One region of the Variovorax sp. efr-133-TYG-130 genome, then DNA from elsewhere that is predicted to be linked to it. Evidence: riboswitches for the same ligand, from Rfam matches in the RefSeq annotation. Region 1 holds a riboswitch; the other holds the start of a gene.
The links. Region 1 has a riboswitch for glycine ahead of gcvT (glycine cleavage system aminomethyltransferase GcvT). Riboswitches for the same ligand answer to the same signal wherever they lie in the genome.
Positions count from the first base shown of each region.

Region 2: another riboswitch for glycine. It lies ahead of QRN67_RS21455 (D-amino acid dehydrogenase); the one in region 1 lies ahead of gcvT (glycine cleavage system aminomethyltransferase GcvT).

Region 1 covers NZ_JARVTD010000040.1:45,848-61,202, reverse strand. Annotated here, with positions in the region: gene QRN67_RS30315 (NAD(P)H-dependent flavin oxidoreductase) at 1-896, shown strand, start outside; gene QRN67_RS30310 (alpha/beta hydrolase) at 923-1,600, shown strand; gene QRN67_RS30305 (TetR/AcrR family transcriptional regulator) at 1,575-2,198, opposite strand; gene QRN67_RS30300 (DUF2855 family protein) at 2,314-3,363, shown strand; gene QRN67_RS30295 (DUF3014 domain-containing protein) at 3,499-4,410, shown strand; gene gcvP (aminomethyl-transferring glycine dehydrogenase) at 4,436-7,345, opposite strand; gene gcvH (glycine cleavage system protein GcvH) at 7,394-7,765, opposite strand; gene gcvT (glycine cleavage system aminomethyltransferase GcvT) at 7,829-9,001, opposite strand; glycine riboswitch at 9,047-9,159, opposite strand; glycine riboswitch at 9,172-9,262, opposite strand; gene QRN67_RS30275 (hypothetical protein) at 9,578-10,138, opposite strand; gene QRN67_RS30270 (L,D-transpeptidase Cds6 family protein) at 10,728-11,201, opposite strand; gene QRN67_RS30265 (MFS transporter) at 11,281-12,471, opposite strand; gene QRN67_RS30260 (AraC family transcriptional regulator) at 12,563-13,351, shown strand; gene QRN67_RS30255 (TRAP transporter large permease) at 13,339-14,616, opposite strand; gene QRN67_RS30250 (TRAP transporter small permease) at 14,702-15,196, opposite strand; gene QRN67_RS30245 (TRAP transporter substrate-binding protein) at 15,193-15,355, opposite strand, start outside.
Region 2 covers NZ_JARVTD010000027.1:80,671-96,025, forward strand. Annotated here, with positions in the region: gene QRN67_RS21450 (FIST signal transduction protein) at 1-858, shown strand, start outside; gene QRN67_RS21455 (D-amino acid dehydrogenase) at 877-2,178, opposite strand; glycine riboswitch at 2,272-2,390, opposite strand; glycine riboswitch at 2,405-2,493, opposite strand; gene rfbB (dTDP-glucose 4,6-dehydratase) at 2,608-3,678, shown strand; gene rfbD (dTDP-4-dehydrorhamnose reductase) at 3,675-4,565, shown strand; gene rfbA (glucose-1-phosphate thymidylyltransferase RfbA) at 4,589-5,485, shown strand; gene rfbC (dTDP-4-dehydrorhamnose 3,5-epimerase) at 5,482-6,033, shown strand; gene QRN67_RS21480 (hypothetical protein) at 6,048-7,631, opposite strand; gene QRN67_RS21485 (glycosyltransferase) at 7,636-8,616, opposite strand; gene QRN67_RS21490 (GDP-mannose 4,6-dehydratase) at 8,701-9,552, opposite strand; gene gmd (GDP-mannose 4,6-dehydratase) at 9,549-10,586, opposite strand; gene QRN67_RS21500 (glycosyltransferase) at 10,590-14,249, opposite strand; gene QRN67_RS21505 (HAD-IIIA family hydrolase) at 14,294-15,355, opposite strand, start outside.

The DNA of each region.
Region 1 (15,355 bases):
AGCTCACGGCCATCCGCGCGGGCACGGACAAGCCCTTCAACGTCAACTTCTTCTGCCACACCCCGCCGGAACCGAGCGCGGAGCGCGAAGCCGCATGGCGCGCCGCCCTGGCACCGTACTACGCGGAGCACGGCATCGACGCCGCGAGCATTCCCGCCGGCCCGGGGCGCAACCCTTTCAGCGCGGACGTGGCCGACCTGATCGCCGAGTTCCGTCCACCGGTGGTGAGCTTTCATTTCGGGCTGCCGTCCGAGGCGCTGCTGGCGCGGGTGCGCGGCTGGGGCGCCAAGGTGCTGGCTTCGGCCACCACGCTCGACGAGGCGCTGTGGCTCGCGGCGCGCGGCGTCGACGCGGTCATCGCCCAGGGCCTGGAGGCCGGCGGGCACCGCGGCCACTTCCTGTCCCATGACCTGACCAGGCAGCTCGGCACCTTCGCGCTGCTGCCGCAGCTGGTGCATGCCGTCAAGCTGCCGGTGATCGCGGCCGGCGGCATCGCCGATGCCAACGGCGTGGCTGCCGCGATGGCGCTGGGCGCGGCGGGCGTGCAGATCGGCACCGCCTACATGCTGACCCCCGAGGCGACCACCAGCGCGCTGCACCGCGCCGCGCTCAAGAGCGAAGCCGCGCGCCACACCGCGCTGACGAATCTCTTCACCGGCCGGCCCGCGCGCGGCATCGTGAACCGCGTGATGCGCGACCTGGGCCCCATCGGCGCGGCGGCGCCGGAGTTCCCGCTGGCCACCTCGGGCATCGCGCCGCTGCGTGCCAAGGCCGAGGCAAAGGGCAGCGGCGATTTTTCTCCGCTGTGGTCCGGCCAGAACGCGACCGGCTGCCGCGAGGTGCCGGCGGCCGAGCTCACGCGCGAACTGGCACGCGGCTTCCAGGCAATCCGATAAGCACTGCTCTCACTGCTTCCACCCTCATGACCCAACTTCACCTGCCCCTCAAATTCCTCGAACACTCGGCCTGGCCGGGCACCGCCGAACCCTGGCTGCTGGTGCTGATGCACGGCGTCGGCAGCAACGAGCAGGACCTGTTCGGCCTCGCGCGCATGATGCCGCCGCACTTTCATGTGCTGAGCCTGCGCGCGCCGTATGTGCTGTCGCCCGATGCCTATGCGTGGTTCGAGTTCCAGTTCCTGCCGAACGGCGAGCGCCTGATCAACGAAGAGCAGGAGCGCGAGAGCCGCTTCCTCGTCGGCGAGATGATCGCCTCGGCCGGCCAGCAGCTCGGCGTGCCGCCGGAGCGGGTGATCGTCGGCGGCTTCAGCCAGGGCGGGATCATGGCGCTGTCGCTGCTGCTGACCAAGCCCGAGAGCGTGCGCGCCGCGATGGTGTGGCACAGCCGGCTGCTGTCGCAGGTGGTGCCGCACGTGGCGCCCGCCGAGGCCTTCGAGGGCAAGGCGCTGTGGGTGAGTCACGGCAGTTCCGACAACGTGATTCCGCCGAGCGCGGCGGAAGTGACGCGCGAACTGGCGCGCACATTGCCGCTGACGCTCTCGGGCGGCGACTTCCCGGGCGCGCACGAGATTCGGCCCGCTGAACTGCAGGCCACGCTGGCATGGCTGCAGTCGCTCAGCGCATCGCCAGACGCGCCATGACCATTGCTTCCATCTCCGCGAGCCAGGCGCCGTTGTCGCCGGCCGCGTCGGGCTGCAACAGCAGGCGGTAGCGGCGCGCGCCCCAGCAGGCGGTCAGCAGGGCGTGGATGGTGTCCGGCGAGGGCCGCGGCTCCAGGTCCGTGCAGGTTGCGAAGGCCCTCAGCCAGCGCGCCGCGAGTTCGTCGTACACGCGGCGGTGGTGCTTGGGTTCGGCCACGCGGTGTTCGAGCATCAGCATTTCGTGGTCGAAGGCGGGCAGCCCTTCGAGCCGGGTGTCGCAGGTGATGCGCACCAGGCGCTGCATCCTTTCGCGCCAGCCGATGTCCGCGGGCACGATCACATCCGCATCGAGCCGCGCGAGCAGCGCCTCGATGCAGTGGCGCACATAGCCCGAGAGCAGGGCCTCCTTGTCGGGAAAGTAGTCGTACAGCGTGCCGACCGCGATGCCGGTTTCGAGCGCCACCGCGCGCGTGGTCACGCCTTCCCAGCCGTGCGCGTTCCAAATCCGAACAAAGGCGTCGTAGATCGCCTGCACGGTGAACTTGCTGCGTGCCTGCGTGGGGCGTTTCAGGGGCTTGGAGCGGGGTGCGTCCGGCATCGACGGGTTTCCGAACCCGCCGCGAAGCGGGCCGCCATACAGTTTGCGAATGAACAACGCATTCACTTTAACCCGCCTCCAGACGCGCAAGAACGCACTCGGCACTACCCGTGTCATGACCACGGAGGACACCGGCGCATTGCAACCCGGCGAGGTGCTGATGAAGATCGGCCGCTTCTCGCTGACCACCAACAACATCACCTACGCGGCCTTCGGCGACGCGGTCATGAAGTACTGGCATTTCTTTCCGACCGGCGACGCTGACTGGGGCCACATGCCGGCCTGGGGCTTCGCCGATGTGGCGGCCTCGAACGTGGAGGGCGTGGCGGTGGGCGAGCGCTTCTACGGCTACTTCCCGATCGCGAGCCACCTGCGCATGCAGCCGGTACGCGTGACGCCGCGCGGCTTCTACGACGGCGCCTCGCACCGCAGCGAACTGGTGTCGGCCTACAACCAGTACATGCGCTGCAGCAACGACGCGGGCTACGTCGCCGCGCTGGAGGACTACCAGATGCTGGTGCGTCCGCTGTTCATCACATCGTTCATGCTGGCCGACTTCCTGGAGGACAACGGCTTCTTCGGCGCGAAGCAGGTGGTGGTGTCGAGCGCGTCGAGCAAGACCGCGTTCGGCACGGCCTTCTGCCTGGGCAGGCGCGAAGGGCTCGAGCTGATTGCCGCCACGTCCACCGGCAATCGCGCCTTCGTGGAAGGCCTGGGCTGCTACGACCGCACGCTGGCCTATGAAGAGATCGCCACGCTGCCCGCCGACGTGCCCACGCTGTATGTCGACTTCTCCGGCAACGACGAACTGCGCGCGACCGTGCACCACCACTTCGGCGAATCGCTGGTCTACGACTGCTATGCGGGCTCCGCGCAGAAGACCGAGTTCCTCGGCGACACCACGATGCTGCCCGGCCCCGCGCCGCAGCTCTACTTTGCGCCGGTGCAGATCCGCAAGCGCAATGCCGACTGGGGCCCGCAGGAGGTCAACCGCCGTTTCAACGAGGCGCAGGGCCGCTTCATCGCCGAGATCAGCCGGCCCGGCAACCGCTGGATGGCACTGGCGCAGGGCGAGGGCTTCGCGCATGCGCAGGCGGTGATCGCCGACCTGCACGCCGGCAAGGTCGACCCGCGGCAGGCGCATGTGGTGCGGCTCGCAGGCTGACTGAACTTCCGCCGGGCCGGCACGTCACAGGGCGTTACGACGACAGGGAGCGATGCGGACGCTGCGGTGCCCTTATTGGTGCACCATAGCTTCGTCTCCCCTGTGCCTTCCACGCCAGCCAAAGGAAACCGACCCATGCCCGAAAGCGATATCCGCGACACGCGCGACGCACCCGAATTCCGCCCCCGCCGCGAGACGCCCGTTGGCACGATCATCGTCATCGTGCTGGTGCTGCTGGCCGCCGGCTTCTTCGGCTGGCGCTGGTACCAGCAACAGCAAAAGCCGCCGGAGCCCACGCCCGTGGCCGCCGCGCCGGCCGACGCACCGCCGCCGCCAACGCCCGCAAAGGCCGAGCCCACCGGCCCGCAGAACCCGGTCGATGCGCTCGCGCCGCCCGACGCCGCGCTGCCCAAGCTCGCCGATTCCGATTCGCGCGTGATGAAGGCGCTGGCCGAGCTGCTGGGCGCGAAGAACGCCGAAGCCTTCCTGCGTTCCGACGGCATCGTGCGGCGCTTCGTGGCCACGGTGGACAACCTGGCGCGCGAGCAGGCGCCCGCCAGCGCATGGCCGGTGCAGCCCACGGGCCAGCGCTTCATCACCGAGGGGCAGGGCGAGGCGCAGACCATTTCCGCCAACAACGCGGCGCGCTACAACGGCTTCGTGATGCTGGTGCAGTCGGTCGATCCGGCCAAGGCCGCGGCGGTGTACGCCAGGCTCTATCCGCTGTTCCAGCAGGCCTATGAAGAGCTGGGCTACCCGGGGCGCTACTTCAACGACCGGCTCATCGCGGTGATCGACAACCTGCTGCAGGCGCCCGAGCCCAAGGGCCCGGTGCAGGTGCGGCTGGTCGAGGTGAAGGGCGACGTGCCTTCGCAGCGCCCGTGGGTGCGCTACGAGTACGTCGACCAGGCGCTGGAGAAGGCGAGCGCCGGCCAGAAGATCATGGTGCGCATGGGCCCGGAGAACGAGCGCAAGATGAAGGCCAGCCTGCGCGGGCTGCGCCAGCATATCGCGACCGCGGACCTCGCGAAGAAGAAGTCGCAGTAGCCCAGGCCGGCCTGGGCAACTGGACTCAGGCCTCTTCGGTTTCCTGGTAGTCGCCCACGGGCACGCAGCTGCAGAACAGGTTGCGGTCGCCGTACACGTTGTCGACGCGGCCGATCGGCGGCCAGTACTTGGCGTTCTTGAGCGTGGCCAGCGGGAACGCACCGAGTTCGCGCGAGTACGGGTGGCTCCACTCGGTGCCCAGCAGGCTCGCGGCGGTGTGCGGCGCGTGCTTGAGCGGGTTGTCCTCCTTCGGCCAGACGCCTTCCTCGATGCGGCGGATTTCGCCGCGGATGGCGATCATCGCGTCGATGAAGCGGTCGAGCTCGGCCAGCGGCTCGCTCTCGGTGGGCTCCACCATCAGCGTGCCGGGCACAGGGAAGCTCAGCGTGGGCGCGTGGAAGCCGTAGTCGATCAGGCGCTTGGCCACGTCCTCGGCGGTGACGCCGCTGGTGTCCTTGAGCGGGCGCAGGTCGAGGATGCACTCGTGCGCTACGTGGCCATTGGGGCTGGCGTACAGCGTGGGGTAGTGGTCCTTCAGGCGCGCGCTGATGTAGTTGGCGCTCAGGATGGCCGTCTCGGTCGCGGCCTGCAGGCCCTTGGCGCCCATCATGCGGCAGTACATCCAGCTGATCGGCAGCACGGCCGCGTTGCCCAGCGGGGCCGCCGACACGGCCCCCACGCCGTGCGAGGGCACGCCGGCCGTCACATGGCCCGGCAGGTACGGCACCAGGTCTTCGACCACGCAGACCGGACCCACGCCCGGGCCGCCGCCGCCATGCGGAATGCAGAAAGTCTTGTGCAGGTTCAGGTGGCTCACGTCGCCGCCGAACTCGCCCGGCGCAGCCACGCCGACCAGCGCGTTCATGTTGGCGCCGTCCACGTACACCCGGCCGCCGTGCGCATGCACCAGCTCGCAGAGTTCCTTCACGCGAGTTTCGAACACGCCGTGGGTGCTGGGGTAGGTGATCATCACCGCGGCCAGGTTGGCGCTGTGCTTTTCGCAGGCGCGCTTCAGGTCGTCCATGTCGACATTGCCCTGCGCGTCGCAGGCCGTCACCACCACCTGCAGGCCCACCATCTGCGCGCTCGCGGGGTTGGTGCCGTGCGCGGAAGATGGAATCAGGCAGATGTTGCGATGCCCCTGGCCCTTGGCTTCATGGAAGGACTTGATGGCCAGCAGGCCCGCGTATTCGCCCTGCGAGCCCGCGTTGGGCTGCAGGCTGATGCCCGCGTAGCCGGTGGCCTCGCACAGCCAGGCGCGCAGCTGCGCATCGAGCTGGGCGTAGCCGAGCTGCTGGTCGGCCGGCGCGAAGGGATGGATGTTGGCGAACTCGGGCCAGGTGATGGGGATCATCTCGCTGGTCGCGTTGAGCTTCATGGTGCAGCTGCCCAGCGGGATCATGCTGCGGTCGAGCGCCAGGTCCTTGTCCGACAGGCTGCGGATGTAGCGCAGCATGGCGGTCTCGCTCTTGTGGGTGTTGAACACCGGGTGCGTGAGGAAGGCGCTCGCGCGGCGCAGGTCTTCGGGGATCAGCGGCGTGGTGTTCGCGGCCAGGTCGTCGAAGCGCGGCAGCTGCTTGCCGGCGGGCGCGAACAGGGCCCACAGCGTCTCGACGTCGGCACGCGTGGTGGTCTCGTCGAGCGAGATGCCCAGGTGCTGCTGCAGGCGCTGGCGCAGGTTGACGCCGGCGGCCTGCGCGCGCTCGATGATGGCCGGCGTGTCGTCGCCGGTGCGGATCGTCAGCGAATCGAAGGCGGTGGTGTTGACCGGCTCGCGGCCCATCTGCGACAGGCCCGCCGACAGGATGGCGGTGAGCGCCGCCACGCGCTGCGCGATGCGCGTGAGGCCGTCGGGCCCGTGGTACACGGCGTACATGCTGGCCACCACGGCCGGCAGCACCTGCGCGGTGCAGATGTTGGAGGTGGCCTTCTCGCGGCGAATGTGCTGCTCGCGCGTCTGCAGCGCGAGGCGGTAGGCGGGCTGGCCGTGCGTGTCGACGCTCACGCCCACCAGGCGTCCCGGCAGCGAGCGCTTGAACTCGTCGCGGCAGGCCAGGTAGGCGGCGTGCGGGCCGCCGTTGCACAGCGGCATGCCGAAGCGCTGCGTGGTGCCGCAGACGATGTCGGCGTCGAACTCGCCCGGCGCGACCAGCAGCGTCAGCGCCAGCAGGTCGGCCGCCACGATGAAGGCGGCATCGCACTGGTGCGCATGGCCCGCGAGCGGGCGCAGGTCGTGCACGTGGCCGGTGGTGGCCGGGTACTGCGCGAGCACGCCGAAGAATGCGCCGCTCACCATCAGGTGCGGCAGCGTTTCCGACACCGTGCTCACCTTCACCTCGATGCCCAGCGGCGCGGCGCGCGTCTTGATGACTTCGATGGTCTGCGGATGGCAGTCGCCCGACACCAGGAACACGTTGCTCTTGGCTTTCACGCTGCGCTTGGCGAGCGTCATGGCTTCGGCGGCGGCCGTGGCTTCGTCGAGCATCGACGCGTTGGCGATGGCCATGCCCGTGAGGTCGCACACCATCGTCTGGAAATTGAGCAGGGCTTCCATGCGGCCCTGCGAGATCTCTGCCTGGTAGGGCGTGTAGGCGGTGTACCAGGCGGGGTTCTCGAGGATGTTGCGCAGGATGACGCCCGGCGTGTGCGTGCCGTAGTAGCCCTGGCCGATGAAGTTCCTGAACACCTTGTTCTTCGAGGCCATCGCCTTCAGCTCGGCCAGCGCGTCGGCTTCGGTCACGGGGGCCGGCAGCCGCATCGGCCGCGCCCGGCGGATGGCCGCGGGCACGATGCCGTCGATGAGCTCCGAGCGCGTTTCCGAGCCGATCACCGGCAGCATGCGCGCCTCGTCCGCCGCATCGATGCCGATGTGGCGGGCGAGAAATTCTTCGGCATTCTCTAGTTCTTGCAAAGAGGGAAGGGCGGGAATCGGCATGGCGGTGGGGGCTCGGGAAGAAGGGGGCTCGGAAGAAAAATCAGGCGATCAGGACTCGGCCGCGAACTTGTCGTAGGTGGCGGCGTCCAGCAGGGCGTCGAGCTGCGCGGGCTCGCTCAGCTTGACCTTGAAGAACCAGCCGGCGGCCAGCGGGTCGCTGTTGGCCAGCGACGGGTCGGCGCGCAGGGCTTCGTTCACTTCGGTGATCTCGCCCGACACGGGCATGAAAACGTCGGCTGCCGCCTTGACCGACTCGACGACGCCGGCAACTTCGCCCTGCGCAAAGGTCTTGCCGACTTCGGGCAGGTCGACGAACACCACGTCGCCCAGCGCGTCCTGCGCGTGCAAGGTGATGCCGACGGTGGCTGCGTCGCCTTCGGCCGACACCCATTCGTGGTCCTTGGTGTACTTGATGCTCATGGTGAGAAAACTCCTCGTGGAAAAAATGAATCGGGGTGCAGAGCCTAGCCGGGTCTGCCGCGTTCAGCCGCGGTAATAGCGGGTCGGCACGAAAGGCATGGTCGAGACTTCCATCGGCACCGGCTTGCCGCGCACGATGGCCTGCACGCGGGTGCCGGGCTCGGCGAAGGCGGTGGCCACGTAGCCCATGGCGATGCAGCGGTCGGCCGTGGGGCCGAGCAGGCCGCTGGTGACGATGCCGATGTCCTGGCCTTCGAATGACTGCAGCACCGTGCCGTCGCGCACCGGAATGCGCTCCAGCGCCACGAGGCCCACGCGCTTGCGCTTCAGCGTGTCGTGGTCGGTGTGGCCGGCGGTGCCCGCCGTGGCGGCGGCGAGCTGCGCGAGGATCTTCGCGGCGCCGGGGAAGCCGCCTTCGCGCGCGCCGCCAGCGCGGCGCACCTTCTGCATCGCCCAGTTGAGCGAAGCCTCGACCGGCGTGGTGGTGGTGTCGATGTCGTTGCCGTACAGGCACAGGCCGGCTTCGAGCCGCAGCGAATTGCGCGCGCCCAGGCCGATGGGCTTGACCTCGGGCTGGGCCAGCAGCAGGCGGGCCAGCGGCTCGGCGTCCTTCGCGGCCACCGAGATCTCGAAGCCGTCTTCGCCGGTGTAGCCGCTGCGGGTGACGAAGGCGGGAATGCCGCCGATCTGCAGCGCGCCGCCGGTCATGAACACGAAGCGCTCGATGCCGGGCGACAGCCGCGCCAGCGTGGCCGCGGCCTTGGGGCCCTGCAGCGCGAGCAGGGCGTGGTCGGGCAAGGGCTGCACCTCGCAGCGGGAGCCGATCTTCTGCTGGATGTGCGCGATGTCGGCCACCTTGCAGGCGCCGTTGACGATCACGAAAAGCGAGCCGTGGCCTTCGTTGAAGAACATCAGGTCGTCGAGGATGCCGCCTTCGTCGTTCAGCAGCAGGCCGTAGCGCTGCTTGCCGGCGGGCAGGTCGATCACGTCGACGGGCATCAGGGTTTCGAAGGCGGCCGCGGCGTCGGGGCCGACGAGGCGCAACTGGCCCATGTGGGAGATGTCGAACAGGCCGGCCGCATCGCGCGTGTGCTTGTGTTCGGCCATGAGGCCGGCGGGGTACTGCACCGGCATGGAATAGCCGGCGAAGGGCACCATGCGGGCGCCGAGCTCCACGTGAAGGTCGTGCAGCGGCGTCTTGAGAAGTTCGGTAGCGGGTGCGGAGGAAGCGGCCACGGGGCACTCCAAAGGGGCAGACAAAATCCATGACGCAAGCCATGGGCCACCCCTGCTGTCCGCTTTACCTGAGAGATTCGCCCCACGATCGGGGTTTGCTCCTTCGGTGGGCCGCTGCGCCGTTTGCGGTACGGCGGCCTCTCTCCAGCAAGGAAACGCCGGTGTTCGCCGGCGCCTTGTCAGTCCTTTTGCCTGAGCGTTCGGGAAACCCCTGCGCCTTCGGCGGCCCCGGCTGGCGGGGCTCTCTCCTGACCCCGCCGAGTGTAGTTGATACGGGAAGGAGCGCTGTGTTCAGGGCTTGTGCGCAGGCCACCGCGTGCTCCCCTCCGCGAATGTCCCCCGCCCTTCGGGCTCCTCCTTTATTTCGCTGCGGGGAGCACCCGGCGCCCCGCGCACGGTGGGTACGGCGCTTGTTCGGGCAGTTCAACCGCGTGGTCTATCGATCACGACGATGGGGTGCCTTGCGCAGCGAAATAAAGGGGGAGCCCGAAGGGCGGAGGACATTCGCGGAGCAAGGTACCCCGTCGGCGTGAGCGCGCCCCTAACAGCACTCGGCACAAGAGAGCGCTGTTCCAGTCAGTGCACGACTTCAGCCGGCGGCAGCAGCTTGTCGATCCGCTCGCGCAGCGATTCGGCGCGCTCGGGCCCGGCGGCTTTCTCGATTTCCGTGAGCATGAGCGCGGCGATGGTCAGCATGGCTTCGCGGTCGCGGGCTTCGCGCAGGGCGTCGCGCATCTGCAGCGCGAACTTGGGATCGCGGCGCACGAACATGCGCTCGCAGATGTCGAACAGGAACATGCGCGTGGTGGCCAGGGAGCGCTTGCCGTCGAAGGTGTCGGCCGATGTGGCGATCTGGATCGGCTCGCTCGCGGGGAGCGGTGCGGGTTGGGCGGGCGCCGGGGCAGGGGGCACGGCCTTGCCGGGGGCAACCGCCACCTTCGGAGTCTGCAGATAGCCGCGCTGCACCAGCGTCTGGATGGCCTGCTCGGCTTCGTCGCGGGTGCTGAACAGCGGGCTGAAGTCGCTCAGCGAACGCCGCCCGTCGGCCATGAGCAGCAGTGCGCGTTCACGCTGGCTGAGCGTGCGCTGTCCGCCCTGGAGTTCGTCGCGCGCCTTGTCGGTCTTGGTGGGAAACATGGCAGCCACAGCTTTCGGAGATCGAGGGCAGCAGCATCGTTGCAAGCGGTGACATCTTCATGAACCCTTTTCGCTTATGGAAATGGCGTTGGCCCCGCACGATTTCCCGGTACCTCGACTGCCTTGCCCGGCGGTATGCTCCGGCACCGCGGAAGGGGCCCACCTCATGCTTCCCATCGTCTTTGCACTCATGGCGACAGTCCTGCTGCTCGTGTGGATGGGCTTTTTCATGATGGGATCGCTGCCGCTGCTGATCCTCAAGCACGACACGCCGCTGGACTCGCGCTTCATCCGTGGCCTGTTCAACGTGTATTACCTCGCGACGATGCTCACGGGCAGCGCGGCGGCGCTCTGCTACGCCTGGTCGGGCAGGCCGGCATTTGCCGCGGGCATGGCCTTCGTCGCCGGACTGGCCTTTTCGCTGCGCCGCTGGCTGATCATTCCACGCATGGACCTGCTGCGCGGCACGATCCCGGCGCTGGACGTTTCGGCCCGCCGGTTCCGCCAGCTCCACATTGCCGGAATGGCGCTCAACGTGATGCAGTTGGGCACCGTGGCCTGGGCCCTGACGAAGCTGGGTTGTGAGCCGTCAGCCGCCCGCGCTTTCCTTGCGGATCAGCCACTGGTTGCCCACGCGCTGCAGCTCGAGTGTCTTGCGACCCGTTTCCTTCACCTTGTCGGCGCGGTAGACCTGCTTGAACCTGGCGCTCGCGGCCTGTCCGTTGATGCTGATGACGAGGTCTTCGATGCCCACGCTGATGCTCGACTTGTCCGCGATGCGCGCGCGCCGCTCGGTCTCCCAGCGCTTGCGGTCCTGGTTGCGCGCCGGCGTGAAGTCGGGCGCGTAGGCGGCGAGGTAGCGGTCCGCGTCGCGGGCCGACCAGGCCGCGGCCCAGGCGCGCACCGCGGCCTCGACTTCGGCGATGCCGACCGTGGGAGCGGGGGCTGCTGTCTCGGTAGCTGTGGGCGTTGCCGGCGTTGTCGGCGGCGTGGCGCCGAATGCGGCCGTGGCCAGCAGCAGTCCACCGGCGAGCAGGCTGGTGGTCGTCAAGGATCGGTTCATGGCGCAGTTCCCTCTTTGTCGGTTATAGGCGTCGAGTCCGACGCCGATTCTGGCAGTGAACCAACGCGCCGCGCGAGGCTCAGGCCGCCGCTCGCTCCACCTCGGCCGGCATCGCCTGCATCGACCGGTTGCGCAGCCTCAAGGCCAGCACCGTCGCGACGCAAAGCACGCACAGCACCGTCGTGAGCGTGACGCCGAGGCCGCGCGCATCGGACAGCATGCCGAACAGCGGCGACACCAGGCCGCCCACCGACAGCGCCAGCCCCAGCGTGATGCCGCTGGCCGTGGCCGGGTTGCGCGGCAGGTAGTCCTGCGCCAGCGTCACCTGCGCGGCGAAGGGCAGGAACATGCACATGCCGAGCAGCGCGGTGCAGGCCAGCGCCCAGCCGGCATCTGGCGCGAGCACCAGGCCCGCGAGCGACGGCAGCGCGAGCAGGTAGCCGGCGCGGATCGTGCCCATGCGGCCGATGCGGTCGCCCAGCCAGCCGCCGAGCAGCGTGCCCACAGCGCCCGCGGCGGTGAACGAGGTCAGCGCCGCGGCGCCCTGGAAGGCGGTGCCATGCAGGTCGCGCGTGATGCGCAGCGACAGCATCGACAGCACCGTCACGTAAGGGATCGACCAGCCGATGATGGTCGCGACCAGCAGGCTGAAGGCGCGCCAGTCGTTGTGCGGCTTCAGCACTTCGGCGCCTGCCTTGCGCGCAGCGGCCGCCGTGGCGGCGGAGGCCGCGCCGCTGCCGGCATTGGCGGCCATCCACACGACGCCCATCGCCAGCGCGGGCACGACCAGCAGGTAGCTGCGCGACAGGCTGCCCCCGCTGACCACGGCGGCCGCCAGCACCGGCGCGAAAGACGCGCCGATGGTCCCGCCCACCGAGAACACGCTCATCGCCTTCTGCGACGCGCCGCCGGCCGCGCGCGCCGCCACGGTGGCGGGCGGGTGGTAGGCCGCGATGCCCAGCCCGCACAGCACCATCGCGATCCAGGTCAGCAGGTAGCTGTGGCTCAAGCCTGCCAGCACCACGCCCAGCGCCGCCACCATGAAGCCGGTGGGCACCAGCCAGCCGCGCGGATGGCGGTCTGCGTACAGGCCGAACAGCGGCTGCACCACGCTCGACAGCCCGGTGGCCGCGAGCATCAGGCCCGCCACGGCGGTGTAGCTGTAGCCGCGCTCCAGCACCATGAACGGCAGCAGTGCGGGCACGAGGCCCTGGTAGAGGTCATTGACGGCATGGGTGCCGGTGAGCAACCCGAGTCGGCGCTTGTTCATTCGATCGCTTCTTTCGTTTCCTTGAGGAAAGAGCATCGTAGGAAGCCGTGCGAAGATGTTCTCGCTACGAATCAACAAGCATCGTCGAGAAATGGACAAAGCAATCAACCTGCGGCCCGAAGAGGGCGAGTCGACCCCGCGCGCCGTGGCGGTGCTGGCCACCGACCCCGCCGGCGACGCTTTCATACCGCCGCATGCGCACCGGCGCGGCCAGTTGATCCACGCGATCTCTGGCGTGATGCTGGTGAGCGCCGCGGCCGGCAGCTGGGTGGTGCCGACCGGGCGCGGGGTGTGGGTGCCGGCGGGCATGGAACACCAGATCCGCATGGCCGGCGAGGTGAAGATGCGCACCGTGTTCGTCGAGCCCGGCACGCGCGCCGACCTGGGCGCCGAATGCCGCGTGATCCATGTCGGCGCGCTGCTGAGGGAGCTGATCGTCACCGCCGTGGCGCTGCCGCTGGACTACGCGCCGGGCGGCCGCGACGAGCGGGTGATGGAGCTGATCCTCGACGAGATCGAGGCGGCCCCCGCGCTCTCGCTGCACGTGCCGATGCCGCGCCATGCGCGCCTGGCCGTGCTGTGCGAGGAACTGGTGCGCGACCCTTCGCTGCCCGCCACGCTGGACGACTGGGCGCTGCGCCTGCACATGAACACCCGCACGCTCGCGCGCCTGTTCCAGCGCGAGACGGGCATGAATTTCGGTGCGTGGTGCCGGCAGGCGCGGCTGCTGCTGAGCCTGCCGCGGCTGGCGGCGGGCGCGTCGATCCTGGAGGTGGCGCTGGCGCACGGCTACGAGAGCCCGAGCGCCTTCACCGCGATGTTCCGGCGCACGCTGGGCGTGCCGCCCAGCGTGTACCTGCGCCGGGACTACCTGGCGTAGACCAGGTCGCGCAGCGCCAGCGAGATCCAGGGCACGTAGGTGATCACCATCAGGCACGCCATGATCACCAGCACGAAGGGCACCAGGTGCCGCACGATGCGGTCCAGTGATATTCGCGCCACGGTGCAGGCCGCGAACAGGTTCACGCCGAAGGGCGGCGTGATCATGCCCAGGGCCAGGTTCACCACCATGACCAGCCCGAAGTGCACCGGGTCGATGCCGAAGTGCACCGCCACCGGCGCCAGGATCGGCGCCAGCACGATGATCGCGGCGCTGGTCTCGATGAACATGCCGATCACGAACAGCGCCGCGTTCACGCCCAGCAGGAACATCGCCGGCGACTGCAGCACCTCCTGCAGCCAGTGGCCGATGGCGTCGGGCACGCCCGCGCGGGTGATGAGGAACGCGAACAGCCCCGCGTTGGCGATGATGAACATGATCACCGCCGAAGACATCACCGACTTGCGCAGGATGGCGTACAGGTCCTTCAGCTTGATCTCGCGGTAGATCACCATGCCCACCACCAGCGCATAGAACACCGCGACCGCCGAGGCTTCCGTGGGCGTGAAGACGCCGCCGTAGATGCCGCCGAGGATGATCACCGGCATCAGCAGCGCCCAGCCGGCCTGCCAGAGGGCCCGGCCGAAGGGCATGCGGCCTTCGCCGTCGGTCTTGCCCCAGCCCTTCCACTTGCAGTAGACCCACACGAACAGCATGAGCGCCAGGCTGATCAGGATGCCGGGGCCGAAGCCCGCGATGAACAGCTCGCCGATGGACACTTCAGCGCTCACGCCGTACAGGATCATCGGGATCGACGGCGGAATGATCACGCCCAGCTCCGCGCTGGTGGCCTGAAGGGCCGCAGCGTAGGAAGTGGGGTAGCCGTGCTTGATGAGCGCCGGGATCAGGATGGCGCCGATCGCGAAGGTGGTGGCCACCGACGAGCCCGACACCGCGGCGAAGATCATGCAGGTGAGCACGCAGGTCATCGGCAGGCCGCCCTGCACGCCGCCCACGATGCTCTTGGCAAATTCGACCAGCCGGCGCGAGATGCCGCCGGTTTCCATCAGGTTGCCGGCCAGGATGAAGAACGGAATGGCCGCCAGCGGAAACTTGTTGATCGAATTGAACATCTCCTTCACGGAGATCAGCATGTTGGCGTTCGTCACCTGGATGCCCAGGATCGACGCCAGCCCGATGGACACCGCCACCGATACCGACAGTGCAAAGCAAAGCACCATCGTCGCAACCATCACCACACTCATGATCCAGCCCCCACGCTCGGCACTTCGTGTCCTTGCTGCCCCCCGAGGGGACCGTTCGCTTGCCTGGGGCGGCCCAGCGCGGCGCTCATTGCGCGGTCTCCAGTTCGAGCCGCTTGGGGTCGAGAAAATTGCCGACGATGCCGAACAGGCAGAACAGCGAGCCCACGGGCAGCGCCAGGTAGGACCACACCATCGAGATGCTCTCGAGGCCGGCCATCGACTGCACGCGTCCGCGCATGGCGTAGTCCCAGCCCCACCACAGCACGATCAGCATCAGCACCAGCGCGGCGACGCTCACCACCGCGTCGAGCACGCGGCGCATGCGCGGCGGGCTCCAGCGGTAGAGAACGTCCACGCTCACCATCGCGCCCTGTCTGAACGCCATCGGGATGCCCATGAACACCATCCAGATGAGGCTCACGCGGATCAGGATCTCGCTCCATTCGGCCGGCTGCTCCAGCACGAAACGGGTGACGATCTGGAACACGCCCAGGGCCGACGCGACGACCAGCATCGCGCAGGCCATCAGCATCGAGAAGCCGGTGGTCCAGCGCTCGATGCCCAGGAATTTTTCTTTCACTTGTAGTCGCGGATCTTGTCGAGATTGGCCTTGCCGAAGTCTTTCTCGAACTGGGCATTGACCGGCGCGAGCGCGGCGACGAACTTGGCCTTGTCGACGTTGTCGATCACCGTCATGCCCTTGGCACGCAGGTCGGCCACGCCCTTGGCGTCGTCTTCG
Region 2 (15,355 bases), on a different contig from region 1:
GAGATGGCGGGCCGCACCGACACCGGCTACCTGTTCGGCGGGCTCTCGTCGGGCCGTGGCGGCGCGCTTCAGTTCGCGGTCGGCGGCAACGGCAACATCCGCGGCCATGGGGCGGCGGGCGGTGTGTTCTCGGGCGGCCTGTCGGGCGTGGTGTTCGGCGACGGCGTGCGGCTGGTGTCGCGCGTCACGCAGGGCTGCCAGCCGCTGCGCTCGGGCGCGGTGCGCGAGCGCGAGATCACCGAAGCCGACGGCAACCTGCTGCTCAGGCTCGACGGCGAACCCGCCCTGGACGTGCTGCTGGCCGACCTGCAGGTGTCGCTGGAGAGGCCGCAGGAAGCCATCGACGCCGTGCGCAACACGCTGGTCGGGCTGGCCGACGCGGGCAGCGACGGCATCCGCCGCACCGGCGACCTGGGCGCCGACGTGCTGGTGCGCCACATCATCGGGCTCGACCCGACGCGGCGCGGCATCGCGATTGCCGACACGGCCGAAGCCGGCATGCGGCTGACCTTCTGCCGCCGCAATGCGCAGGCGGCGCGGGCCGACCTGATGCGCATCTGCGCCGAGATCCGCGAAGAGCTGGAGCCCGAAGAGCAGACGCTGGCCACCGCGCGCGCCGTGGCTGCCGGCGAGGCCGAGGCGGCGCCGCATCCGGCGCGGCGCATCGCGGGTGCGGTGTACGTGAGCTGTTCCGGGCGTGGCGGCCCGCATTTCGGCGCGCCGGGCGCCGAGTTGCAGATCGTGCGGCACGCGCTGGGCGACGTGCCCCTGGTCGGCTTCTTCGCCGCCGGGGAGATCGCGCGGCACCACCTGTATGGCTATACCGGGGTGTTGACGGTGTTCACGTCCAACGACTGAACACCTTTCAGTCGCGGATCACGCCGGCTGCAGCATGCGTGGCTGCGGCGCCGGCATCCCCGTGAACGCGAAATCCACCTCCGGCGCCAGCCCGCTCACGATGCGCGCGATCGACTTGCCGGAGCCGCAGGCATGCGTCCAGCCGAGCGTGCCGTGGCCGGTGTTGAGGAACAGGTTCGCAAGCTTCGTCTTGCCGATCAGCGGCACGTTGCTTGGCGTGGCGGGGCGCAGGCCGGTCCAGAACTGCGCCTGCGTGGTGTCGCCGGCGCCGGGGAACAGCTCTTCGACGCGGCGCACGATGGCTTCGCAGCGCACGCGGTTCAGGTCGCGGTCGTAGCCGTTGAGCTCGGCCGTGCCGGCGATGCGCAGGCGGTCGCCGGATTCCGAGGTGTAGCGCGAGAACACGAGCTTGAATTCGTCGTCGGTCAGCGAGACCTGATGCGCTTTGGAGGCGTCTTTGACGGGCAGCGTGACCGAATAGCCCTTGGCCGGATAGATCGGCAGGCGGATGCCCAGCGGCGCCGCGAGCAGCGGGCTCAGCGAGCCCATCGCCATCACGAAGGCGTCGCCGCGAATGCGCTGGAAGCGGCCTTCGGCATCGGTGACCTCCACGTGGTCGATGCTGCCGCCGGCCTCGCGCAGGGCGGTGACGGTGTGGCTCATCAGGAATTTCACGCCGGCTTCGGCTGCGAGCCGGGAGAGTTCGCGCGCGAAGCGGTTGGCATCGCCGGATTCGTCCTCGGCCGTGTAGGTGGCACCGGCCAGCTTGGGGCGGATGTGGGCGAGGGCGGGCTCGATCCTCACGGCCTCATCGGCCGAGATGACCTGGCGCTCGCAGCCCAGGGCGCGCATCTGCTCGGCGGGCGCGAGGGCGCCGTCGAATTCCTTCTGCGTCGTATAGAAGTGCAGGATGCCCTGGGTGCGCTGGTCGTAGGCGATGCCGGTGTCGCGGCGCAACTGTTGCAACATCGAGCGGCTGTATGTGCCAAGACGCACGATCTGCTCGATGTTGTGGCGGGTGCGCGCCTGCGTGCATTCGCGCAGGAACTGCAGGCCCCACAGCCACTGGCGCATGTCGGCGCGGATGCGGAACAGCAGCGGGGCGTCTTCCTTGCCCAGCCACTGCAGCACCTTGAGCGGCGCGCTGGGGTTGGCCCAGGGTTCGGCATGGCTGACGGAAATCTGCCCGCCATTGGCGAAGCTGGTTTCGGCGGCCGGGGTGGCCTGCCGGTCGATCACGGTCACTTCGTGGCCGAGTTGCTGGAGGTAGTAAGCCGAGGTCACGCCGAGCAGGCCGGCGCCAAGAACGATCACGCGCATTTCAAGTACCTTTGAGGTGCTGCGCTTGAACGGCGGGCGAGGGTGAATACTATTGAATTAATAGCAAGCAACCGGACGACCGCTGTCCAAGTTGCCGCTCCCCCTGTCCTCGGTACCTGAGAGATTCACCCCGCTGCGCTCGCAGAGGGTTTGCTCCTTCGGTGCATCGCGACCATGTTGAAAGGGTGCGATGGCTCTCCAGACGGCGTTTCAGTTGATGCAGTACTGACCCCCTGTTCGGGCCGACCTGAGCGTTTATGGGAGTTTGCGCCTTCGGTAGGGCCATTTGATGGCCCGCTCTCCTGCAGTGGGGCGATTGTAGGCGGGGCTTGCGCAGGTGCCAACTGCGGAATTAAGGCCAGCGTGCCAATGGGATAATCGCCTGTTGATTTGCCGCAGGGCGATCGTTCCACAACAACAGGGGACCTCATGATCCTGGTTACCGGCGGCGCCGGTTTCATTGGCGCCAATTTCGTACTCGACTGGATCGCAAACAGCGACGAGCCTGTCGTGAACCTCGACAAGCTGACCTACGCCGGCAACCTCGAGACGCTCGCATCGCTCAAGAACAACCCGCAGCACATCTTCGTGCAGGGCGACATCGGCGACAGCGCCCTGGTCGACCGCCTGCTGGCCGAGCACAAGCCGCGCGCCGTGGTCAACTTTGCCGCCGAGTCGCATGTCGACCGGTCGATCCACGGCCCCGAAGACTTCGTGCAGACCAACGTGCTCGGCACCTTCCGCCTGCTCGAATCGGTGCGCGGCTACTGGAGCGCGCTGCCGGCCGACCAGAAAACGGCCTTCCGTTTCCTGCATGTGTCGACAGACGAGGTCTACGGCTCGCTTTCGAAGACCGACCCGGCCTTCACCGAAGAGAACAAGTACGAGCCCAACAGCCCGTACTCGGCCAGCAAGGCCGCCAGCGACCACCTCGTGCGCGCCTGGCACCACACCTACGGCCTGCCGGTCCTCACCACCAACTGCTCCAACAACTACGGCCCGTTCCACTTCCCCGAGAAGCTCATCCCGCTGATGATCGTCAACGCGCTGGCCGGCAAGCCGCTGCCCGTGTACGGCGACGGCATGCAGGTGCGCGACTGGCTGTACGTGAAGGACCACTGCAGCGCCATCCGCCGCGTGCTCGAAGCCGGCCAACTGGGCGAGACCTACAACGTGGGCGGCTGGAACGAGAAGCCGAACATCGAGATCGTCAATACCGTGTGCGCGCTGCTGGATGAGCTGCGCCCCAAGGCCGACGGCAAGCCCTACAAGGAACAGATCACCTACGTCACCGACCGCCCCGGCCACGACCGCCGCTACGCCATCGACGCACGCAAGCTCGAAGCCGAACTTGGCTGGAAGCCCGCCGAGACCTTCGACACCGGCATCCGCAAGACCGTCGAGTGGTACCTCGCGAACAGCGAGTGGGTGCGCAACGTGCAAAGCGGCGCCTACCGCGAGTGGGTCGAGAAGCAATACGACGCAAAGGCCGCGGCATGAAGCTGCTGCTGCTGGGCAAGGGCGGACAGGTCGGCTGGGAGCTGCAGCGCAGCCTTGCGCCGCTGGGCGAACTGGTGGCGCTCGATTTCGACAGCACCGATTTCCACGCCGACTTCAGCAGGCCGGAGCAATTGGCCGAGACGGTGCTGAAGGTCCGCCCCGACGTGATCGTGAATGCCGCAGCACACACGGCCGTTGACAAGGCCGAGAGCGAACCCGAATTCGCGCGCAAGCTCAACGCCACGTCGCCCGGCGCGGTGGCCCAGGCCGCCCAGCAGATCGGCGCGCTGATGGTGCACTACTCGACCGACTACGTCTTCGATGGCAGCGGCAGCAAGCCCTGGAAGGAAGGCGACGCGACCGGCCCGCTCAGCGTGTACGGCCAGACCAAGCTCGAAGGCGAGCAGCTGGTGGCGCAGCACTGCCCGCGCCACCTGATCTTCCGCACAAGCTGGGTGTACGCGGCACGCGGCGGCAACTTTGCCAAGACCATGCTGCGCCTGGCCAAGGAGCGCGACAAGCTGACCGTCATCGACGACCAGTTCGGTGCGCCCACTGGTGCCGAGTTGCTGGCCGACGTGACGGCCCATGCCATCCGCGCCACGCTGCAGGATCCGGCCAAGGCCGGGCTCTATCACGCGATTGCGGGCGGTGAAACGACATGGCACGGCTATGCGCGCTTCGTGCTCGAAATGGCGCAGCAGGCCGGCGTCGAGCTCAAGGCCGGCCCGCAGGCTGTCGAGGCCGTGCCGACCAGCGCCTTCCCGACCCCTGCGAAGCGCCCGCACAACTCGCGTCTTGACACCACCAAGCTGCAGACCACTTTCGGCCTGCGCCTGCCGCCTTGGCAGGAAGGCGTTGCGCGCATGCTGCGCGAGACGCTGTGAAGAACATCCACGAAAAGAAAAGCATGACCAAGACGACGCAACGCAAAGGCATCATCCTGGCCGGTGGCTCGGGCACTCGCCTGCACCCGGCAACGCTTGCCATGAGCAAGCAACTGCTGCCGGTGTACGACAAGCCGATGATCTACTACCCGCTGAGCACGCTGATGCTCGGCGGCATGCGCGACATTTTGATCATCAGCACGCCGCAGGACACGCCGCGGTTCCAGCAACTGTTGGGCGATGGCAGCCAGTGGGGCATCAATCTGCAGTATGAAGTGCAGCCCAGCCCGGACGGGCTTGCGCAGGCTTTCATCATCGGGGACAAGTTCGTCGGCAACTCGCCCAGCGCGCTGGTGCTGGGGGACAACATCTTTTACGGCCACGATTTCGTGAACCTGGTCGCGGACGCCGATGCCAAGACTTCCGGCGCCACGGTATTCGCTTATCACGTGCAAGACCCCGAGCGTTACGGCGTGGTGGCCTTCGACGCCAAGGGCAAGGCCAGCAGCATCGAAGAAAAACCCCTGAAGCCGAAGAGCAGCTATGCGGTCACGGGGCTGTACTTCTATGACAACCAGGTGGTGGATATTGCAAAGGCTGTGAAGCCGAGCGCACGGGGCGAATTGGAGATCACGGCCGTCAATCAGGCGTATCTGGATCGCGACCAGCTCAATGTCCAGATCATGCAGCGCGGCTACGCTTGGCTCGACACCGGTACCCACGATAGCCTGCTTGAAGCCGGGCAGTTCATTGCGACGCTGGAACATCGGCAGGGATTGAAGATTGCGTGCCCGGAAGAAATTGCCTGGCGCAACGGGTTCATCGACAACGCGCAGCTTGAGAGGCTCGCCGCGCCGCTGGAGAAGAGCGGCTACGGCAAATACCTGAAGCGGTTGCTGAGCGACGAGGTGCGGTCATGAAGGCAACGCCGACTGCAATTCCTGAAGTGCTCGTGATCGAGCCCAGGGTGTTCGGTGATGCGCGCGGTTTCTTTTTCGAAAGCTTCAACCAGAAATCGTTCGACGAGGCCGTTGGCCAGCATGTCGATTTCGTGCAGGACAACCATTCGCGCTCGACCAAGGGCGTTCTGCGCGGACTTCATTATCAGATCGAGCATGCTCAGGGCAAGCTCGTGCGCGTGGTCAGCGGCGCTGTCTTCGACGTTGCTGTGGACATCCGCCGATCGTCACCCACCTTCGGACGATGGGTCGGCGTCGAGCTTTCAGAAATTAACCACAGGCAGCTATGGGTGCCAGCAGGATTTGCCCACGGATTCCTCGTGTTGAGTGAGACGGCCGACTTTCTCTACAAGACGACGGACTACTATGCGCCGGCCTACGAGCGATGCATTCGTTGGGATGATGCATCGATCGGCATCGAGTGGCCTGATGTCGGTTGTGCTCCTGTTTTGTCCGTCAAGGATGCGGCAGGGGCCCAGTTCGATGCGGCTGAGGTGTTCCAGCGTTGACCATCGGGGGGCGGTCACCGGGGACTGTCATGAACCAAGCTAGGCCAGCCTAGGCTGAACCGATAGGTTGAGGCTTTTATCTTCAACTCATCCGAAGGTGGAATGACGCCTTTGTCCGGCGTGAGCAGAAACTCCTTGGCTCTTATCCGTTGGTTAAAGAAAACGCGCACTCCCCAGGGCGCTGGCACCAGTCTGAATTCCCTGACGCGGATCAACGGCTTACCATCGGCGAGCATATGATGGTCGCCGAGGTAGATTTCGTTGAAGCCGCCGGCCAAGCCGTAGAAGTCGATGAAATCGATCCCGTCCCCATTGGCCGAGAAGGAAATGCTGTTGCCTGGGCCGACTTTTTTGATCGCAATTGGCGACGCCGGCTTTACCTTGTATTGCACGGCCAGCATCGCGGAGACCGTGATCAGGACAACCAGCAAACGAATAGCGAGTCTCTTGGCGCGTGCAGTTTTGGAAGCTTCAAATATCCATCGGACCACGAGCCAACCGAAGAATGCAAGGTACGGAAACATCCATTTGAAGTAGTGGATGTTGTAGTAACGATAGACCCCATTGGGCAGCAAGTCGCCATAAGGCGCATACAGACAGAACTGGAGGCAGATCGCTGCCGCCATCATGCGAAGCAGCGCTGGGCCACGCGCCAAAGCGGCAAGCGTGCCCACAATACCCAATATCAGCCATGGAAAATGCGTGACCAGCGATCCGTTCGGCTCCAGAAAAAACGTGTTCGAATCAAAGACCAGCGAGAAGATCTTCCGCGGCAACTCTAGAGGGAAGTATCCGGAGCCCACAGCTGTCGACTTGAAATAGCCGCCCAGTATCTGGCCGTAGACCTTTAGGTTGAACAAGAAGAACAAGCCGATCCCGATGAGCAGGCCTGCACCGAGCGCGATGACTTGAGCGAACAGGAGTGCGTTGCGTTTTGGCGCTGCTGCCCCGCTCATGCACAGGCTTTTGTACGAGAAATAGAGGTATGCCGGATAGAAGACCGCAGCGGCTCCTGTATCTACCGGACGAAGAATGACTAGCAGGCTGAATATGCCTGAAAAGCAAAACGCCTTGATGCTTTCCAGCGCTATGCCGCTGTTCAGCTTTTCCTGCTTCGACTTTCGGAGAAGCTGATAGATGGTTGCTGCATAAATAACCGCGGTGCCAGTTGTTGTCCACGGGATCGCGAAGTTGAGAATGATGATTTCGTTGAAGTACAGCGAAATCGCAAGCAACAAGAATGCTTCGAGCTGCGATACGTAACGCGTTGCGAATGCAACGAAAACGTATGAAAACGCCAGGACGCCTAGCAGGTTGAAAAAGAAGAAGGGATGTACAGGCAGGACCGGCAGGAAGATCGAACCGATCGCCGGGTATAGCGGCGGATACGCATGCTTGCCGGGAGAAAAGTCTCCTGCCCTGATGGCGGCTGCTGCCTTGATGTATTCCCCTTGATCGAACCAGCCCCACCACCCTCTGGGGTACTCGAGGTTGTTACCTGGCAGCGCCGGGTGGTTCAAATAGAAGTAGCAATAGACCAGCGCGCCCAGACCCAAGACCAGCCAGATCGGAACTCTCGTCTCTCTCAGAAATTTCATCTGTTCAGTGCCCGGCCGCAGTGTCGGAACGAGTGGCCGGAATACCTAAGAAGGCCAAGCACTTCATCTCGTGCCGGCCCTGGGTGATGTTCTGCAGGATCAACCCGCACGTCAGGGCGAGCATGGCCATTAGCATGAGCGATGCGGACAGCACTGCCGTGGGGAGCCGGGGAACGTTCCCTGCTTCTAGATACTGGATAAGAAGCGGGAAAGCGAGTACAAGCGCGGCAATGCAGAACGCAGCGGCCCATGCACCGAAGAATGCAATGGGGCGCTCACTCGCGTGAAGCCGGATGATCGTTTTGAGGATGCGCCAGCCGTCACGGTAGGTAGACAGCTTGCTCGCCGATCCCTCGGGGCGGGATCCATACGGCGTCATCAGTTCTCCATAGGGCATGCGCAGCTCAAGCGCGTGGACCGTCAACTCGGTTTCGGTCTCGAACCCCCGCGACAGTGCCGGGAAGGACTTGGCGTATCGACGCGAGAAGACCCGGTATCCCGAGAGCATGTCGTTGAAATCGCCGCCGAAGATGCCCTTGACGCTTCCGGTAAGCATCTTGTTGCCCCATTGATGGCCGCGTCGATAGGCGGCGTGGGCTTCTTGCGCGCTTGTTTCCCGACACCCGACGACCATATCGAGCCCTTCGTCGAGGAGTTTGTCTACCATCCGGCAGACCGAGGATGCATCGTATGTCCCGTCGCCGTCCACCATCACGTAGACATCCGCTTCGGTGTCCGCGAACATGCGCCGCACGACGTTACCCTTGCCGCGCAAGGTGACTGTCCTCACTTGGGCGCCTTCGGCTCTAGCGACTTCGGCCGTGTTGTCGCTCGACATGTTGTCAAAGACGTAGATGTCGATGCATGGCATTGCAGCCCGAAAGCATCTGATCACACCCGCAATGGTAGGATCTTCGTTGTAGCAGGGAACGATCAGCGCAACGCGCTGCCCCCGGTAAAGAGTCGTCGACATGGACTGGCTCATGATGTTGTTGTGGTTGATTGAAGCGGGAGGCCGGGGATTCTCGGTTCGGGCATGCTCTCTACATGCTGTCCTGGCAAACGAGTGTCAGAGCATTCTCGAGAGGGTTTCCGAAAGCGTGGGCGGAGCAAGGTTGACACCGCAATCACGGAGCAAGGCGTTCAGCTTGCCGGGATCGCCGCAGAGGCGATGTACCTCGTTCCTGCGTACGAAGGCAGGATTGATCTCGACATCCATACAATGGTCAGTGATCTTGTTGAAGCATGCGATCACCTCGCGGAGTGTATAAGGTTGGCCCGAGCATACGTTGTAGGCTTCGCCAGGGCTGCCGTGCTTCATGAGGCAAAGATATGCATCGCACACCATCTGCACATCGTTGAACTCGCGTTCTACGTCCAAATTGCCCAGCGATATGGAGTCAGCCTTCTCGGCAAAATGCTTGGCGAGCTTTGGAATGACGAAGTTGACGTCTTGACCGCGGCCCGTATAGTTGAACGGGCGTGCGATGACAAGGTTCAAGCGGTCAGCGAAAGTCCCGGCCATGTATTCCATTGCCAGCTTGCTCATCGCGTAATGGTTGACCGGCGCTGGCGGCTGGGTCTCCGCCAGCGGCGACTGCTCGCTGTTGCCATAGATGTTCGCGCTGCTGGCGAGCAGCACACGATGCGGCGCTGAGGGCAATCGGGTCAGCGCTTCGAGCAGGTTCGTCGTGCCGACTACGTTTACCGCGTAGAAGGCACTGTTGTCAGCGTGCCCGACGAAGCTGATTGCCGCCAGGTGGACGACGACTTCCGGTTGCACTGAAAGTACTTCCCGCTCGAGCGTCTCCCGATTCGTCAGGTCTGCTTGCATCGGGACCACCTCATGCCCGGCAGCCATCGCCCGATCGGAAAAGTAGCGACCGGTGAAGCCGTCTGCGCCGGTCAGGAAGATCTTCAAAACGAAAAGCCTTTCCTGTTTCGCTCAAGGTCAGCTTCGACCATCATCTGGCAGAGTTCCTCAAGGGTCGTGCTGGGCTCCCAGCCGAGCTTCTGCTTGGCCTTGGCCGGATTGCCGATGAGCAGTTCGACCTCGGCCGGACGGTAGAACTTGGGATTCACGCGCATCACCGTCTTGCCGGTAGCCGTATCTACGGCCGACTCGTTTTCTCCGCTACCCTTGAACTCGACCACGATGCCGGCACCTTTGAAGGCCATGCTCACGAAATCACGAACCGTTTCAGTGCGGTTGGTTGCAAGCACATAGGTATCTGGCTCGTCGACCTGCAGCATGCGCCACATGCCTTCGACATATTCCTTGGCGAAACCCCAGTCACGCTTGGCATCCAGATTTCCGAGCTCCAGCACATCGAGCTTGCCGAGCTTGATCTTGGCAACGCTGTCCGTGATCTTGCGCGTCACAAACTCGCGGCCGCGCAGCGGGCTCTCGTGATTGAACAGAATGCCGCTGCACCCAAAGATGTCGTAACTCTCGCGGTAGTTGATCGTCATCCAGTGCGCGTAGAGCTTGGCAACGCCGTAGGGGCTACGCGGATAGAAGGGCGTATCTTCGATTTGTGGCACTGCCTGGACTTTCCCGAACATCTCGGAAGTCGAGGCCTGATAGAAGCGAATCTTTGTGTTCGTCAGCCGGATGGCCTCAAGCAGGTTCAATGCACCTACACCGGTGATCTGCGCCGTGGCCGCCGGCTGGTTGAAGCTGACGCCCACAAAACTCTGAGCGGCAAGGTTGTACACCTCGTCGGGCGCGGTGTCGCGGATCAGCGCCAGGGAACTGCCCAGGTCGGTCAGGTCGTATTCGACGAGGCGCAGGTTGGGGTTGTTCTGAATGCCGAGTTCTTCTATGCGCCAGAAATTCACCGAGCTCGTGCGGCGGTAGGTTCCGTAGACAACGTAACCTTTGGCCAGCAGTAGTTCCGCCAGGTACGCCCCGTCTTGGCCGGTGATTCCAGTGATGACAGCTATTTTATTCATGACTCAACTCTTAGAGGGTTTGGGGTTGGGGTTGCGGGGTGTGTTGGGTGCGTCCATATCAGCACACCGAACCAGCTTCAGCAGTTCTTGCGTGGTTTGGCGCCAAGTCAGGTATGGCATCGTGTCCGACTTCGGGTGGGACTGTGCCGTGAACAAGGTGGACCAAGACTGGATCGCGTCTGCCAGTGCATTTCCCGTGATTCCGTGGAAGTAGTATGCATTTTGCCCTGCAACCTCCTGGAATACGGGCAGGTCCCTCGCGATGATCGGGATCCTGTGGCGTGCAGCTTCAATCAAGGGGAGTCCGAAGCCCTCGCCCTCCGAGGCCGCGATCAGGCAGGTCGAGGCACTGTAGATCCGTTCGAGATACTCGTCGCTGATGCTCTCCAGCCAAAAGAGCCGCTTGCCGGCCTCGGGATGTTTTCGTAACCGCTCGGCCAGTTCGTCGACAAGCCAGCCCTTCTTGCCGACGATGACCAGATTCTTGTCCACGCCGCGCTTCCAGAGCAGGTCGAAAGCGTCCAGAGTCTGGGCGTATCCCTTGCGTGGTTCGATTGTTCCTACAGCCAGGAAGCTTGGGCGCGCCTTCAGTGAATCAAGGGTCTGCGCAGCATTCGCCGGCAAGCCTCTACTTGGGGCCGAGCTTTCAATATCCGCGCCGATATGGAACCAGTCAATCTGGAAGTGCTTCAATCGGGCGGGGTGGGCCTGCCGCATGTAAGCAGTGAGGTCATCTGCGACGGCCTTCGAAATACAGAGACCTCCGTCGTAGGCTGAAATGACGTCGAGCCACTGGCTGAACCAATGAGCGGAACCGTCGACGAAGTGCTGCGGCATCTGAACGCACAGCAGGTCGTACACGACGAAGAGTATCTTGACGCCCGCGTTGTGCATTGCATCAAGGGTGTTTCTCTTGGCGGACACCATATGTGGGTGAAAGTCCAGGCCAAGGAAAATGTCCCCAGGATAGAAGTCGACAACTTCGTCGGAAACGTTCTGCCGAGTGTGTTCCCCCCGGAATTTGCTCAGAAAACTGCGTGCTGCGAAATAGCCTGTTGTCTCCATCGTGGCGTAAACGGGGACGATCTCAAAGTCGGCAGGAGGATTCTCTAGCAGTTCTTTGAGGATGCTTCGGGTTACGCGCTGAATGCCGGTCTTGGAGTCGTGGCGCGCGAGTTCCGAGATATCGACAAAGAGGCGGGTGCCAGATGTGGCAGGCTGAATGCTCGATGTGATGCAACGGGCAATTATGGCGACCTGATCATCGGTCTGGTCCCTAAGGAGGGGGCCGAGTGCAGCGGTCAGACGACTTGTGATGGCCTTGGCGGTCAAAGCCGAGCCAGAGGACGAGACGGCAGTCTCAGTTACCGCTTCCATGACGAGGTCGTAGACTTCGTCGACCGAAATATCGGATAGACAGTGAAATTCATACTGGCATTCGGCTCGCGTCGCAATGTGGCAAGGAGAGCAAACGGCCTCCCGGTGAATGACGAAGCTGTTCTTGAACACCGGCGCCCATTCGGCTGCTGTTTCGTGGCCGCCGTAGACACCGATCACCGTCAAGCCTAGATATGAGGCAAGATGAGTACCTCCCGAGTTGTTGGCAACACAGACAGAATTGCGCGCAACCGACTCCATCAATGCGGGAATGCTCAGTCCTGCGTGTGCGACCACCTTGGGAGAAGGATCGAACGTGTGCCTGCGTGCTTCAGTCTCTGACGCAAAGAAGATGTTGACTTCCGCCACGCTCTCTGCGGTGCAGAGCCTTGACACCAGCGCCTGAAACTTTGCAATCTCCCATTCCTTGACATCGTTGCCTGCGTAAGGGAACAACGCGATGGCGCCCTTCTGCCGTTCCGTAGAAGCGAAAAGCCGAGGCAAGGAAATGAAGTCGCTCGGATCTGCGGGGAGCGCGTCGATCAACGCAAGCATCTGGTTGCTGATGGAGGTGCGATTCATCGAGGTTTCGAAGAACGGCACGTCCTGGACCGCGTCCAACGCAATATCTAACGCGGCATCGATCGTCGGGTCGAAGGTTTGGTAGCCGGCCTTCAGCTCGGCCTTGATGCCCGTCAGCACGAAACGTGTGTCGCTCTGCCTGCGCAGGTCGATAGCGATATCGTAGGTGCCGAGTTGGGCGAAGAAAGATTGCAGTTCCTCACGAGCCACCGACGCCTGATTCGCGGATTGCTTCTTGAAGTAGTCCAGCGTGTGGATCTTGTCGAAGAAGGGAAACATCTTCGCTAGATCGAGGTTCCAACTGCCAACCACGATCTCCAGCGTTGCATCGGGGTAGCGCGCCTTCAGCTTGGCGATGGCGGGCACTGCAAGGATCAGATCGCCCAAGTGGTCGAGCTTCAGCAGCAGGATATGCTTTGGATTGGGCTGGAAGATGGTCGTCTTCTCGATGCGCGAGAGACGCAAAGTGCCTTGCGTCGCTTTCCGCGCATCAAATCGTTCAAGAGCCTCGATGGCTTTGAGTGCGCTCTTGTCCCAAGAAAACGCGGCCGCCTGCATCACGGCATTGCGCAACAGAAGTGCACGAAATGCCTCGTCCGTCAGGGCTCGAAGCATCTTGTCCTTGATTGCGACGATCGACTCCGGGTCGAACATCGCCTCGCTGGAACCGATGACTTCGGGCAGGCTGGTGCTGTTCGCGGCAATGACCGCGGCACCGCATGACATGGCCTCCAGCGGCGGTATCCCAAAACCCTCGTGGGTGGACGGAAAGACGAAAAGCTTGCACATGTTGTATAGCGCAAGCAGTTCGTGATCGGAGATGTACCCGGTAAAGCTAAGCTCTTCGGCACCCATTCCGGCTTGTCTGGCGTGAGCCTGCAAGGCCGTGACTTCGCCGCTGGGCATGCGGCCAGCCATGACAAGTCGGTGGGTTTGGCGAACGTCATGGGGGAGCTGCGAATAGGCTGTGACCAGGCGGGTGAGATTCTTGCGCTCGTCCGCGCCGCCCGTGTAAAGCACGAACTCCCGGTCAATCGAGAACTTGGTACGAATAGACTGCTGTTCGGCTTCGGTAAGGGCGATCTTCTTGAAGGAAACATCACAAGCACCCGAGATGTTCGTAACGTCTTCGGGAGCAAATGAAAGTCCCCTCAGTGCCTCACTGCGGGCGCTCTCCGAAATTGCCAACAAGAGCTTGCTGCGCTTGAGCGACTCGATCTTGCGTGCGTAGTATTCCTGCCGAAGCGGACTGGAGCGAAAGTGAATATCGGGATTCAGCAGCGGAATCAGGTCGTACAGAATGACTGCCGTGGGCGTCTCGGAGTCGAAATGACCGATGCTGACAACCGCATCGTCGCCGAGCCCTTCAAAGAGGCTCGTCACCAGCACCACATCCGGCCTGAGTGATAAAAGGAACGCTTCACGTACATGCTCCGCAATCTCGCGACGCGTGCCATTGGCCGGATCGAGTTCGCGCGCAGGGCCGAGCGAATTCCAGACGCGGATGCTCTTGCGCGGAAGAATCCCCGCAAATGCTTCCCTGATGGGGGCAATCGAATCGGGCAGTAGTCCGTTCAATGCCAGTATGACATCGTGGTTCTTTGCTGCTCGTGCGATGGCCAGAGCCAGCGAAAGGCTGTACCGTCCGATGCCGCGAAATCGGCTTTCGGTCTGAGCCCCTTGCATGTCAATAATGATTCGCATCGGATCTATTGGTATTTGACGTGACAGATGTAGAGGTCTGGGATCTAGACTTTTTCTACAAGTGGTTGTGCGAATTCATGAAGATTTGCCCCCTTGAAAAGATGGCCTCGAACGCCCGCGTTGGAGGCGGCAAGAACATCTGATTCGTTGTCGCCGATCAAAAGCGAGCGGCCGAGGTCGATGTTCAAGTCAAGTGCAGCGCGAAGAATCATTCCGGGATTGGGCTTGCGGTCGAAGTGGTCCTTGTATTGATAAGACACGCTCTTCGCCTCATCGTGAAAGGGGCAGTGGTACCAGGCATCTACATGCGCTCCCCGCTCCTGAAGACGTGCCGCCATCCATCGATGCAAGGACAGTACCTGCGCTTCGCTCGCATAGCCGCGCGCAATGCCTGATTGATTCGATACAACCACGACCTTGTAGCCGAGGGACTGTGCGAGCTGGATGACATCGCCTGCCCCGTCGACAAACGTAATGTCCTCGGGTTTGCTTGGGTAGTGGGTGTCGATGTTGATGACGCCATCCCTATCCAGGAAGAGCGCGGGCGTCTTGTCCAAGCCCGAGTTCGTGGAGCTCCGCAAAATGCGGCCGAACACCCGTTCGCACTCCATAAGCGCGAAGACGAAGTGGTAAAGGCTGCTAGCGGGTACGTCGATCGAAAGAGTTTGCCCGCCTTCGTCGATGCGGTCTCGCCAAAGACCGGGCAGCTCGACCGAGAGAAAACCGCCGTGCAGGGCCGACAGCGCACCCGCAGCTTTGTCTTGCCATACTTTTGCATTCGCAGGAGTTGCTTCCGCTTCGGCGGCGCAAGCCTTGAGGTATTCACAGGTGCCCCAGGAGCGGCGACTGTCCATCCGAGCGCCATTGAGAATGTCGACGCGCTCGATGGCAAAGCCATCGGTATCGATGCCTTCTCGTTCCGCGCGCGAAAGCAGGATTCGAACATCGTCGTCGACCTTCACGCCGCTCAGCATCGAGAAGCGGCGCAGAAGCCACACCCATTCGAAATGGTGGCCAGGCTCATACCAGCTGTCTGTGATGCTTTCTGCGTTCCAAGTGTCGTCATGCTGTTCTGGCAGCGCTGCATGGGCTCGCCAGAGCATGTG